Regions from separate parts of the Desertibacillus haloalkaliphilus genome, predicted to be linked through region 3. Evidence: predicted binding sites of a transcription regulator. Region 3 holds the regulator's gene; each other region holds the start of a gene.
The links. The regulator Rex, encoded in region 3, represses fermentation and respiration genes when NADH is low (regulators of the CRP and FNR family bind a similar motif). The targets are predictions, from matches to a motif close to TTGTGAAATATTTCACAA.

Region 1: the regulator Rex is predicted to act here: its motif matches at 1,877-1,894, upstream of pflB (formate C-acetyltransferase).
Region 2: the regulator Rex is predicted to act here: its motif matches at 1,589-1,606, upstream of KH400_RS07450 (cytochrome ubiquinol oxidase subunit I).
Region 4: the regulator Rex is predicted to act here: its motif matches at 1,632-1,649, upstream of KH400_RS17045 (TIGR04053 family radical SAM/SPASM domain-containing protein).

Annotation. Positions count from the first base shown of each region.
Region 1 is NZ_JAHPIV010000007.1:111,849-115,137, forward strand. It holds gene KH400_RS09520 (putative bifunctional diguanylate cyclase/phosphodiesterase) at 1-864, opposite strand, end outside; gene KH400_RS09525 (hotdog fold thioesterase) at 1,176-1,553, opposite strand; gene pflB (formate C-acetyltransferase) at 1,966-3,289, shown strand, end outside.
Region 2 is NZ_JAHPIV010000005.1:195,550-198,838, reverse strand. It holds gene KH400_RS07455 (cytochrome d ubiquinol oxidase subunit II) at 1-192, opposite strand, end outside; gene KH400_RS07450 (cytochrome ubiquinol oxidase subunit I) at 192-1,547, opposite strand; gene KH400_RS07445 (methyl-accepting chemotaxis protein) at 1,944-2,690, opposite strand; gene KH400_RS07440 (PEP/pyruvate-binding domain-containing protein) at 2,969-3,289, opposite strand, start outside.
Region 3 is NZ_JAHPIV010000018.1:58,232-61,520, reverse strand. It holds gene KH400_RS18265 (ABC-F family ATP-binding cassette domain-containing protein) at 1-317, opposite strand, end outside; gene moaC (cyclic pyranopterin monophosphate synthase MoaC) at 541-1,026, shown strand; gene KH400_RS18255 (redox-sensing transcriptional repressor Rex) at 1,087-1,722, shown strand; gene tatAY (sec-independent protein translocase protein TatAY) at 1,751-1,930, shown strand; gene tatC (twin-arginine translocase subunit TatC) at 1,948-2,730, shown strand; gene KH400_RS18240 (YdiK family protein) at 2,828-3,028, opposite strand; gene KH400_RS18235 (CPBP family intramembrane glutamic endopeptidase) at 3,025-3,289, opposite strand, start outside.
Region 4 is NZ_JAHPIV010000016.1:10,295-13,583, forward strand. It holds gene KH400_RS17045 (TIGR04053 family radical SAM/SPASM domain-containing protein) at 458-1,543, opposite strand; gene KH400_RS17050 (methyl-accepting chemotaxis protein) at 1,844-3,289, opposite strand, start outside.

The sequences.
Region 1 (3,289 bases), on a different contig from region 3:
CATGGCCGTATCGGCATTTTTCATTAATGATTCTCCACTTTCACCATCGCTAGGGTATAAGCTGATTCCTGTACTTGTCGTTAAATAAATCGTATGACCTTCCATTTCAAAGGGCTCAGTAAACGCATGACTTATTTTTGTTGCAACTTCTTTAGCACGTTCTTTTCCTGTATCTGATAGTAGAATCGTAAATTCATCTCCACTAATTCGACTAAGCGCATCATGTTCACCAATACAATTCTTTAAGCGTTTCGAAAACTCAATCAATAGCAAATCACCCACTTTATGACCGAGCGTATCATTTATCTTTTTAAACCCATCACAATCACAAAACATAACCGCAAGGCTTGAGTTTTTTAGTTGCGCATACGTCATCGCCAAATTTAGTCGGTGGTTAAACAATGTTCGGTTCGGGAGTCCGGTTAGTTCATCATGGTATGCCAAATAGGATATTTTTTCCTCTTTTTGTTTACTTTGAGTCACATTTTGAACGAAAACAATGGCTACATCTTCCCCTTGATAAGGAAATGAACTACTTTTCGCACGTAATATAATATCTGTACCATCCCTCTTAATCCCCGTGATTTCAAAGGAATCGTCTGATAATGATAATAAATCGTTTTTTGTCTTCTCTTGATGCTCATCCGTGATAAAATCTAAGAAGTTCCTGCCAACTACCTCTTCTTCAGTATAACCGGTCATCGTTAAAAACGTTTGATCCACCTCTAGTATCGTCCCTTGATCATGGATAAAAATACCGTCTGAAGAATTTTTTATAATCTCTTCAAGTTGTAATTGCACTTCTTCTCTGACTTTACTCCTATCCACCTGTTCGATCCTATCATCATTATTCTTGTTAACCATTTATCTACTCCTTAAGTTATAGTCATTTGTCATCAATTACTATATAGGTGTAAACTCACCTCAATTGACTCTATTATTTTACATGAACATCGCCTTATTCTCCATTATTCTACACGATCCGACAAATGTTGTTATATTCCAAATAGTCATATTGTCATAGCGAAAAAAAGAACACCTCACTATTACCCTTGAAAGTTATAACATAAACACTTTTTCACAAAAAATAGCAGTTTTTCTCAGCACCTTATTATATTAGATAAAAATAAAAAAGAACCATTGTATGGTCCCTTTAAGAGTTTTATACTATTAATTTATTCCTTACTTATAACTGCAACTGTACAACGTGAGACACAAATTAACTTCTCTTCTTCATCTTTGATTTGTATGTCCCACACCATTGTCGTTCTGCCACGATGAAACGGTGAAGCAACGGCAGTTACGACCCCCTCTCTTTTGCTGCGAATATGATTAGCATTAATTTCTAAACCGACAGCTACTTGGGTATCCTGATCAATTAAATTCCAAGTCCCAATACTTGCAACAGATTCCGCCAGTACAACAGATGCACCGCCATGAAGAATCCCATATGGCTGTCTTGTCGCATCATGAACAGGCATTGTTGCAACTACTTTTTCCTCAGTTACTTCCATAATCTTAATCCCGAGTGCATCAACAATCGTACTTCCCATTAACTTTTGAACCTCTTGACCCAATCCTATCACCTCATTCTTAAACTATATTCACTACACTACCATTTATTACTAAATCAACCAATAAATGGAATTCTGTTCAAGACTTATGAGTACGGGTTTCCTCATTGATCTTCACAAACTTTTCAAAACTGTTATATATATTTACCCATATCTGTTTTTTAGGTATTAATTTTCACAACAAGCGTTCAACCCACTCTGTCAAACCTATTTTTTGAACTTTTATTGAATAAACCCCCTTATTATCAATCTCTCTAAAGATAACCAACTGTTCACATATCTATCACGACTCCACCTAAAAAATGTGATTTGCATCACACCTACGCTCGCATTTGAACTGTTATAGTTTTAGTATAATCAAATTGAAACACTTACATGGAGGGAATCGCAGATGAAACAATGGCGTAATTTTAACCAAGGGAAATGGCAAAGTGAAATCAATGTGAGAGATTTTATTTTAAATAATATAAGTGTTTATGAGGGAAATGAATCATTTTTAGAAAGTGCGACTGAAGAAACAAATGCACTTTGGGACAAAGTCATGGAGCTTACAAAAGAAGAGCGCGAACGCGGTGGCGTGCTTGATATGGATACAGAAATTGTTTCGACAATTACATCCCATAAAGCTGGGTATTTAAATAAAGAAACAGAAAAGGTCGTTGGTTTTCAAACCGATAAACCATTTAAGCGTTCACTTCAACCGTTTGGTGGTATCCGAATGGCAGACCAAGCGTGTGCATCTTATGGGTTTGAACTTGACCAAGAAGTTAGAAAGATCTTCACAGATTATCGTAAAACCCACAATGCCGGTGTCTTTGATGCCTATACCGATGAAATGAAAGCTGCACGCCGTGCCGGTATTATAACTGGATTACCTGATGCCTATGGACGCGGTAGAATTATCGGTGATTACCGTCGAGTCGCCCTCTACGGCGTTGATCGACTTATTCGTGAAAAGCAAAAGGACTTATCAGAAACCGGAACACGAATGATGTCTGAGGAAATCATCCGTCTTCGCGAAGAAATTTCTGAGCAAATCCGCTCACTACATGAACTAATAGAAATGGCAAAAAGTTATGGATTCGACATTTCACAGCCTGCCGAAACGGCCCAAGAAGCCTTTCAATGGTTATATTTCGCATATTTAGCAGCAATTAAAGAACAAAATGGAGCAGCAATGAGCTTAGGACGAACATCAACGTTTTTAGACATTTATATTGAACGCGATTTAGCGAACGGTGTGATCACTGAAAAAGAAGTTCAAGAACTCGTCGATCATTTTGTCATGAAGCTACGTTTAGTCAAATTTGCCCGAACACCTGACTACAATGAGTTATTTAGTGGAGATCCGACATGGGTAACAGAATCGATTGCAGGTATGGCACTTGATGGTCGTCCGCTTGTGACGAAAAACTCTTATCGTTTCTTGCATACACTAGACAACTTAGGCCCTGCTCCCGAACCGAATCTAACGGTGTTATGGTCAAGTCAATTGCCCGATACATTCAAACAATACTGTGCAAAAATGTCAATTAAAACAAGTTCAATCCAATATGAAAATGATGATTTAATGCGTGAGGAATATGGTGATGATTATGGGATCGCCTGCTGTGTATCAGCGATGAAAATCGGAAAGCAAATGCAGTTCTTCGGGGCACGTGCGAACCTAGCGAAAACATTATTATATGCGATTAACGGTGGAAAAGACGAAATTT
Region 2 (3,289 bases), on a different contig from region 3:
CACGAGGAACACATTCGTAATCTCCCAAACTGGGGATAAATAGCGTTGGATGACCGAATTAACGATATGGTGCTTTTTCGTCACAATTGTGGCTGCGTTAAAGAATCCAGCGCCGAAGTCAATCGATGCCACGATTACATAGCCAAATAGGAACAACCACAACACAGATATTCCTAAGATTTCAATTGACATTACGCCATCCTCCTTTGCTTCTCATTACGATCCTCGAGCTCTTTTTCCACCGGGTTATTTTTGAACATGCGAATCAGTACAACTGCCGTTCCTATTAACAAGATGATATATAGGATCGCAAAGGCAACGAACATCACATGTACATATGGTGAGTCTGTTGCACCTTCTGCTGTTGTCATGAATCCTCGCATAATCCAAGGCTGACGACCGACTTCTGTAAACCACCAACCAGCTTCGATTGCGACCATCGCTAACGGACCTGATGCCACGAGCATCCAACGGAAAACACGTGATTTTATCAATGCCCAGTTTCTCGACAAGCCAATATAGTAAACTAGTGAAAGGAGTGTGAGCCAAATCCCAAGCGTCACCATGATGTCAAAGAAGTAGTGAACAATATAAGGTGGATGATATTCCTCAGGTATATCATTAAGTCCAATTACTTCTCCCGTAAAATTACTGTGGACGAGAAAACTAAGAGCGTAAGGAATTTCGATCCCATATTTAACCTCATTGTCTTCTGTTAACACACCATAAAGAACGAGTGGAGCTTCTCCTTCCGTTTCAAAGTGCCATTCTGCTGCAGCCAACTTTTCAGGCTGATACTCTGCTAGAAACTTCCCTGAAAAATCACCAACAAGTGCAGTTGCAATTGAAAAGATCAATGCGACCTTCATTGTTAACGCCAAAGCCTTACGGTGATATTCATGACGGTTCCCTTTTAGCAGGTGATAAGCGGCAATCGATGCTAAAACAAAAGCAGATGTCATGTATGCAGATGTCATGACGTGTGCGACCTTCGTTGGCATCGCTGGATTAAACATGGCTAATAACGGCTGTATATTAGTTAATTGTCCATTGGCTAACACAAACCCTTGAGGCGTGTTCATGAATGCATTAACCGATGTGATGAACAATGCAGACATCGCTGAACCTAAAATGACAGGTGCTAATAAATAAAAGTGATATTTAGGATTTTTAAAGCGATCCCACGTATATAAATAAATTCCTAGAAAGATTGCCTCAAAGAAAAATGCAAAAGTCTCCATAAATAACGGAAGAGCGATCAGTTGTCCCGCAAATTCCATAAACCGTGGCCAAAGCAGTGCTAATTGTAAGGCGATCGCTGTACCGGTGACGACACCAACAGCGACTGTAATCACGTAACCACGAGCCCAGCGCTTAGCCAGTAATAAATAATGCTCATCATTTCTTCTCAACCCGAGCCAATGCGCGAGCATGATTAGGATGGGCACACCAACACCAAGCGTAGCGTAAATAACATGAACAGATAATGTTAACATCGTTAGATAACGACTAAATTCTACTGATTCCAATTTCCTCCCCCTCTTCATCCGTCTTTGACGAAGCTATAGTTATTGTATATCGAAAATGTATGTGATTTAGATCACAATATGGACGATTTCGTTACGAAAGATTGAGCGATTTGTGACAAACTATTTTGGAATAATTTTCAGGGGCAATAGATGAGAGTGCCTCCTATAGCTTTAAACGGGTAGAACTGTCGAGGGCATTGAGTTTGATTAGAGCTTTAATTATACTAGCTTCTTTAAGCTGAATCATTGGGAACTTGAGGATCATTTAACAATCTGTTATTAAGACAAAAAAAGTAACCTAATGCCTATATCAGATTTATATAGGCATTAGGTTACTTATACTTACAAATCTCTCGGTACTTCTTTATTGTATACGTTACCCATCATAACGTTGGGCTTCATCATATATAAACTCTATAATTTATTAGCAAATTCGTTAAGTCGTTTGGACAATCCTTCTATTTCCTCTATAAAGGCCGAGGTTTGTTGAATAGAAGCAGCTTGTTCTTGACCAATTGTAGCTATTTGCTCTATGGATAACCCCATTTGTTTCGTGACTAATTGGATTTGAGCCATGGTTTCACGTATCTTTTGTGTAGAAGTGACGGTTTCTTTTGAAAACTTTCGAATTTCATTAGCTACAACTTCAAACCCTTTCCCCTTTTCTCCCGCACGTGCCGCCTCAATGGCAGCATTTAATCCAAGCAAATTAGTCTGATCTGCGACTCTTTTTATCATTGCCAATACCTCATCTGTATTTTCAACCTCTTGTCCGGCTCGATGTGATTGTCCAAGTAGCTCTTGAGAGTACCCTGCAAGTGAATTTGACCCAGTTGAAACACTACGAATCTGTTCATTTGCTTGTGATAATGAGTCTGAAATTTGTTCAGAAATCGCTCTTAATTCACTCTGTCTACGCACTTGGACAGCAATTCCTCCGATCACTTCACCATTTTCATCATGTAATGGCAGTGCGGTACCAGTAAACTCAAACCCATAAAAATCAGAAGATACATCTTCCTGTAAACGTTTATTTTCAGTCAATGCAACAGATAAAGGTTCTTCAGGATGTAAAGGTTGCCCGACTTTTATTTTCAAATCTATACTTTCACCAGGGAAATAGGCAATAAATTCATTTAAATTACAAACAGCTATTGACATATCAATAGGGATAGCTGCTTTTAACATAGGGATCAAAGGAACAACGGTATCTAAAGAATTAATTTGATTAAACATAGGATTAACTCCCCATTTCTATAAATGAATGATAGTTATTTCTTATCTATTATCGGGAAGAAGAGTGATAAACTTTAGAAAATAAAATTTTGGATATTTTTTACATAAGACATTTATGTTACGAGGACAAGATATCTACATAAAAATAATCTGGAGCCTTTCCATAGGGAAAAGCTCCAAGGCCAACATTATTAACACTATGCTCACTTACATAATAATCTCTGTGAGACGATATCTGAGTAAATCTGTAAGTCCTCTGTTTTGACGACCCGAATCACATCAGTAAACTTGTCACCCTCCGGTAAAAACGATGTCAGCATGTTCTCTTTATTTAAAATGTAACTTGGATGAAACTCGACATCCTTTTGCCCATCAAAGATCGCAACATAAAAGATCCCTGCTTCCACTAGATCTTGGAAAAAATGACTACCATACGATAATTCCGGCATAAAGCCTGCTTCATTCGATGCAACTTCACAGATCACTGACATATGACTGAGCTCTGTAAAATGGACAGGCACCCC
Region 3 (3,289 bases):
TCTTCTAACTTTCGTAATTTGACTTCCATTCGTTTAAGCGGTTCAAAAACCGTCATCATCTCGTCCCAAATCGATAACTCCGATTCTAACCCAGTGTCTTGAGCAAGATAGCCGAGCTTCATGTCTTTTGGCATAATCATCTCACCGGAATCGTAGCTCATTTGCCCGGCAATGATTTTCAATAATGTTGACTTACCAGAACCGTTTCTTCCGACGAGTGCGGTTCGTTCTTTTGATTTAATTTCTAACTTAATATTTGCTAAAATTGGGTCAGACCCAAATAATTTTGAAAGGTTTACACATTGTAATAGAATCATTTCAATCCTTCCTAACTTTAGCGGTCGATTCATATTTGTGACCACTTGATCTACAAATAGTGTATCGTATAATAGGATAATCAACAACTTCTTGAACGCTTGTAGCGACTATATTCGTAGGTGTTGCTGCACTGTTCAAAAATTTTTCACGAACAGGTTTTGTAAAACGAATACATAGAAAAGAAAATAGTGTACAATAAAGACTAGGGAGGAGTGTGTGTACATGTCATCTTTTACCCATTTTAACGATCAAGGTCGAGCGAAGATGGTTGATATCTCGGATAAACAAACAACAGCTCGAACTGCGATTGCTCAAACGAGTATCGAGGTTAATCAGACCATTTATAATAAAATTCAAGAAGGTTCCATTGGCAAGGGAGATGTACTTAGTGTCGCTCAAGTGGCTGGCGTAATGGCAGCAAAAAAGACAGCAGACATTATCCCCATGTGTCATCCGCTTTCATTAACAGGAGTTGATATTTCTTTCTCTTGGCACGAAAAAGAGTCTGCATGGTCTCTAGCGATCCAAGTTGAGGTCAAAACGAAAGGGACAACCGGGGTAGAAATGGAAGCTTTAACGGCTGCATCAGCGACAGCGCTAACGGTCTATGATATGTGTAAGGCTGTCGATAAAGGGATGGTTATTGGTCCGACTTATTTAGTAGAGAAAACAGGCGGTAAAAGCGGTGATTTTAAACGAGAAGAGTAATAGTGGGTCATTGATATTTAAATAAAGGTATGAAATTGAAGGTTATGTTGGAGGCTATTTATGGATATCGATCAAGCAAAAATACCTCAAGCAACGGCAAAACGGTTACCGTTATATTATCGATTTTTAGAAAACTTAAAGGCCTCTGGAAAGCAGCGAGTCTCGTCATCGGAGTTAAGCGAGGCTGTAAAGGTTGATTCCGCTACTATACGTCGAGATTTTTCATATTTTGGTGCGTTAGGGAAAAAAGGCTATGGTTATAATGTTAACTATTTGCTATCGTTCTTTCGAAAAACCCTCGACCAAGATGAAACGACGAAGGTTATCTTAATAGGGGTTGGAAATTTAGGGACAGCATTTTTAAATTATAACTTTTCGAAAAATAATAACACGAAAATTGTCATGGCATTTGATGTCGATGAAGAAAAAGTTGGATTAGAAATTGGTGGCGTGAAGATTTATAATTTAAATGACCTTGAAAAAATAATTGATCCTGAGGTTTCAGCGGCAATTCTAACTGTGCCAGCGGCATCGGCGCAGAAAATTGCTGATCGCCTTAGTGATGTCGGAATAAAAGGGATTTTAAATTTCACACCAGCGAGACTAACTGTGCCTGACCATATTCGTGTTCATCATATTGATTTGTCGATTGAACTACAGGCACTTATTTATTTTCTTAAGCACTATCCATTATAAGGGATGAATTTTAATAGGAGGTGAAAACATGCCAAGCCTCGGACCAGGAAGTTTATTGTTAATCGCACTAGTTGCATTACTTATCTTTGGACCAAAGAAGTTACCTGAATTAGGGAAAGCAGCTGGGAACACATTACGTGAATTTAAGAATGCAACAAAGGGATTAGCAGATGATGATGACGATAAAAAGAAAAATGATAAACAATAGTTAGGAATGGTATTCAGATGGAAAACAGAGAAATGTCGCTTTATGATCATATAGGAGAGCTAAGAAAACGGATTATGATCGTGATCGCATTTTTTATGATTGCGATGATCGTTGGATTCTTTCTTGCCAAGCCTATGATCACGTATTTGCAAAGTGCACCAACAGCTCAAGATCTTCCAATGAATGCCTTTCGCTTGACAGATCCGTTAAAAGTCTATGTGACATTTGCATTTTTTAGTGCCATTTTACTCGCTTTTCCTGTTATTTTGTATCAGATTTGGGCGTTTATCAGTCCGGGTCTTCATGAAAAAGAACAAAAAATAACATTGTCTTATATCCCAATCGCGTTCCTTCTATTTTTAACAGGAATCTCGTTTAGTTATTTTATTCTTTTTCCATTTATCGTTGATTTTATGGCGAGATTAGCAGAGCAACTCGGCATTACGGAACAGTATGGGATTAATGAGTACTTTTCTTTTCTTTTCCAAATCACCATTCCGTTTGGATTCTTGTTTCAATTACCCGTCGTTATGATGTTTTTAACGAGGTTGGGCCTGATCACGCCTGATTTATTAAGTAGAATTCGAAAGTTTGCTTATTTCATTTTATTAGTGATTGCAGGTTTTATTACACCACCTGAGGTTGTATCGCACTTAATGGTCACTGTTCCGTTATTATTCTTATATGAATTCAGCATTTGGGTTTCACGTTTAACATATCGGAAAGTGCTAAAAGCGGAGCGGGAGTATCAGAAGGAAATGGAAGAACAAGCAGAGCAAGAGAAACAAAATCATCAATAATAGCATTAGAAAAAAGCCGTGCTAAGCGCGGCTTTTTCTTTTTGGTTTATAAGTGAAGGTAGGAAGTTGGTGTCAACTCGCTTCCTTTCTTCAATGATTATTCTTTGCGCTCACTTTCCATTTGTTTTTTTAAACGGAAGAAGCGAATGCCGATAACGATATCAATGGTCGCGACCCCGATGAAAAGGAACGTCCAGAAGTTCCAACCAGCCGTACTAACATTCTGGATCGCTAAATACATAAACATGATCCCGATTAAAAAGTAAATCACACCCATAAATGTAGGGGAAGTCCTCATACAAAAAATCCTCCGATAAATGACTGAATTTGTTCTAATTGATCTTGTAGCTCTGCGAGTCGTTCACCAAAAACGACTTGGACGAGTACCACAAATGAGTTGATAGCAACATGTGCAATGATTGGTACGATAATTCGTTTTGTTTTGACATAGAGATAAGCAAAAACAAAGCCCATTGCAGTATAGACTAACAAATGTGTGAAATCCATATGCACAACTGCAAATAAAATTGAGCTTCCTAAGACAGCAATCCAAAAGTTA
Region 4 (3,289 bases), on a different contig from region 3:
GCTAATCAAACAGTGAATTTTTTCACACTCATGTTGATATAGCCTCAAAATATATTGACAAAATAATGAACACCATATTTTGTCAGTTTATTTCAAGCATTAAAAAAGAAGCTGGGCCAAAAGGTTGGTTTACCTTTTGGCCCAGCTTCTAAGCAATAATCGTAACCACCATCTTCTTTTAAAAGCCCGGTGTGAACGGGTTTCTCACAACGGGCATGTGGTGAGTGAACCCATTGCCAATAGTTTAACTAGTTTTGTCCCGGTCCCTTTTATAGTTCAAAATCAATAACAACTCAATCGCGATCATCTTGATAATACTACTGAGAAATAACAAATATTGGTCATAAGCATAGGGTTCGGTTTATCACCTGACCCATGATCGTAATCACGCTAGAAGTAAGGTAAAATAAGCAGTGACCAAGAATGTTCAATGCCCTTAAGCTTTCTATCTCTCATCTCAACGCATCGCTAGTGGGACATACGAACAGCTTGGGTCACTTTCTAGGTAATCACCCGAAACCGCATAAGCACGCGCTCGTGAACCTCCACAGAGCTCTTTAAATTCGCACATTCCACATTTCCCTTTTAATAACGATTTATTACGTAATGCATTCATTACTGGGGAATCGCGATAAATCTCTGGTAACGTTTGCTCCCGAACATTGCCGCATTTTATGGGTAGGAACCCGCTCGGGTAAACATCTCCAAGATGCGAAATAAATACAAATCCATCCCCATCATTTACACCCTGTGGCGCTCGACCAAGCGCATCCGTTATTTTTGAGCCTTCACCAGCCACAAATGGATTTCGCTTACGCTCCTGAGCAAATACACGTCGATAAAATGGGGCTTCCGTTGCTTTTACATGGAATGGCATTTCTTGTTGGATTCGGTACATCCATTTCATCACCGCTTCGTGCTGTTTTGGTGTAATCATATCTTTTTGCATCCCTCTCCCGGTTGGAATGAGGAAAAACAAACTCCATAAGACCGCACCCATATCTTTAACCTTTTCGGCAATTGCCTCTAAATCATTGAGATTATAGTTGGATACCGTTGTATTAATTTGGATGGGGATGTTTAATTTTTGGAGATGATCGATTCCGTTCATTGTTAGATCATAAGAACCTCTCGTCCCACGGAAATGGTCATGAATCTCAGCTTTTGATCCATCTAGACTAAACGCCCAACGTGATAAGCCTAGATCTTTAGCTTTTTCAATCGCTGATTTCGTAACTTTGGGTGTCGCACTCGGTGTCATTGATAAGGATAACCCTTTTTCTTCGATCGCATATTTCGCCAAGTCATACAGATCAGGACGCATTAACGGATCGCCACCGGTAAAGACAAATAACGGATCGTCAAATTGAGACACTTCATCGATTAATTTCTTACCTTCTTCAAATGATAATTGTCGCGGATCCGCTGTATATTGCGCTTCAGCGCGGCAGTGGAGACATTTTAATGCACAAGCTCTAGTCACTTCCCAAATGACAATAAATGGATGTTGTGAATAATCTCTTTCTTTTCTTAAAAAGTTCAATAGGATCCCCCTCTTTATGTCCAACTCGCTCAAGTAGATCATTTCAAATATTTACACCTTAATGATAGTAGAGGTCATCTAGTTAGGACTGTGAAAAGGGTCACAATTCTAGCAACTCACTTATTGCTTGTTACAATTTGTTCACACTTCTAGACTTAAACAAAATACGGGACTTTCCCAAACCTAAGTATCAGTCACCTCAAGGAACAACATCTTGAACTTTATTAAAAAAGTTAACGTGGATATTGTACCTCATCGAGGTGAGTAATGACTTATGGGAAGCCCCGTACGACTCTTTTCTTATGCTTGTTGATGTAATTTAAATGTATTTATTTTCTCATCAAGGTTTTCAGCTTTCACTGTTAACCCATTTACTGCAGCGACAATTTGCTGCATCGCTGCCGTCTGTTCTTGTGTGGCAGCTGTTACATTAGCTGTACTTTCTGCATGATCCTCAGAAATCGATACAATTTCTTCAATCGACTTCACAACTGTTTGAATTTGACGATTCATTTGCTTAATTGCATTAGCAATTTCTTCAACTTCACTAGATACATCATAGACGGCTGACGAAATAGCTTCAAAAGACTGACCGGCATCATTTATGATAACCATCCCATCACTAACTGCTGTTTTCTCTTCTTTCGATGCGGCAACAGCCTCATTCGTTTCCTTTTGGATTTCATTAATTAATACTTGGATTTGTTGTGTAGATACCGAGGATTGCTCGGCTAATTTGCGTACCTCGTTTGCAACAACTGCAAATCCTTTACCATGTTCACCGGCACGTGCAGCTTCAATCGCTGCATTTAATGCTAATAAATTCGTTTGATCCGCAATGGTTGTAATCATCGTTATGATCTCTTCAATTTTAACTGACTTATCATTTAATGATCCGATCGCTGTTGTCATGATTTCTGATTTACTATCAATCAGCTTCATTTGCTCAATTGCTCTTTCAATGACTTGATTACCATCATCAGCCTGATTCGAGGTTTTCCCAGCAGCTTCTGAAGCATTCGTCGTCCGAGTTGACATCTCCTCCATCTCCTTTGAGATGTCAGCAATAATTTGATTCGCATTCGCTGCGCTTTGGACTTGCTGTTTCGAACCTTCATTAATGGTTTCAATATGTCTAGCATTGTCTTCCGTAAAACGAGTCACACCTTTGGAGGTCGTCTTCAATTGTTCTGAAGTGGAAGCGACCTGTTCAGTATTTTCCGACACTTCATTTAGTAACGTTTTCAAGTTAACGACCATCGTATTGAAGTCTTCTGTCAATTGACCAACTTCGTCTGTTCGCTTGCTTTCTAATGGCTTTACTGTAAGGTCACCATCAGCTACCCGGCGAGCAAATGCAATGAGTTCTGTAATCGGACGAGTCGTTCTTGCTATGTACCAAACCGTTACAATACCCGCAAGTGCTAGTGGAAAAAAGCCAACTAAAATCGTGCCACTAACCATATCCCATGTGCGTTCATGAACAATACTTGCATCAAAATCAATAGCACTAATCGCAATCATTTCTTTATTTGGGTCATGATCCTTAAAGATCGGCGCATAACCTGTTAATCGTTCCATGCCCCCAAATTCATAAATGTCAGAATAATGCGGATGCTTCATCTCAATCATTATTTGTAGTGCTTCTTCATCTAGATAAAACGTATCTCCAGCCTGAAACCCTTGTGCTTGTAGGTTCTCATCTGCAGCTAAAATCGTCCCATCTAACGAAAGAAGGTATTGGTT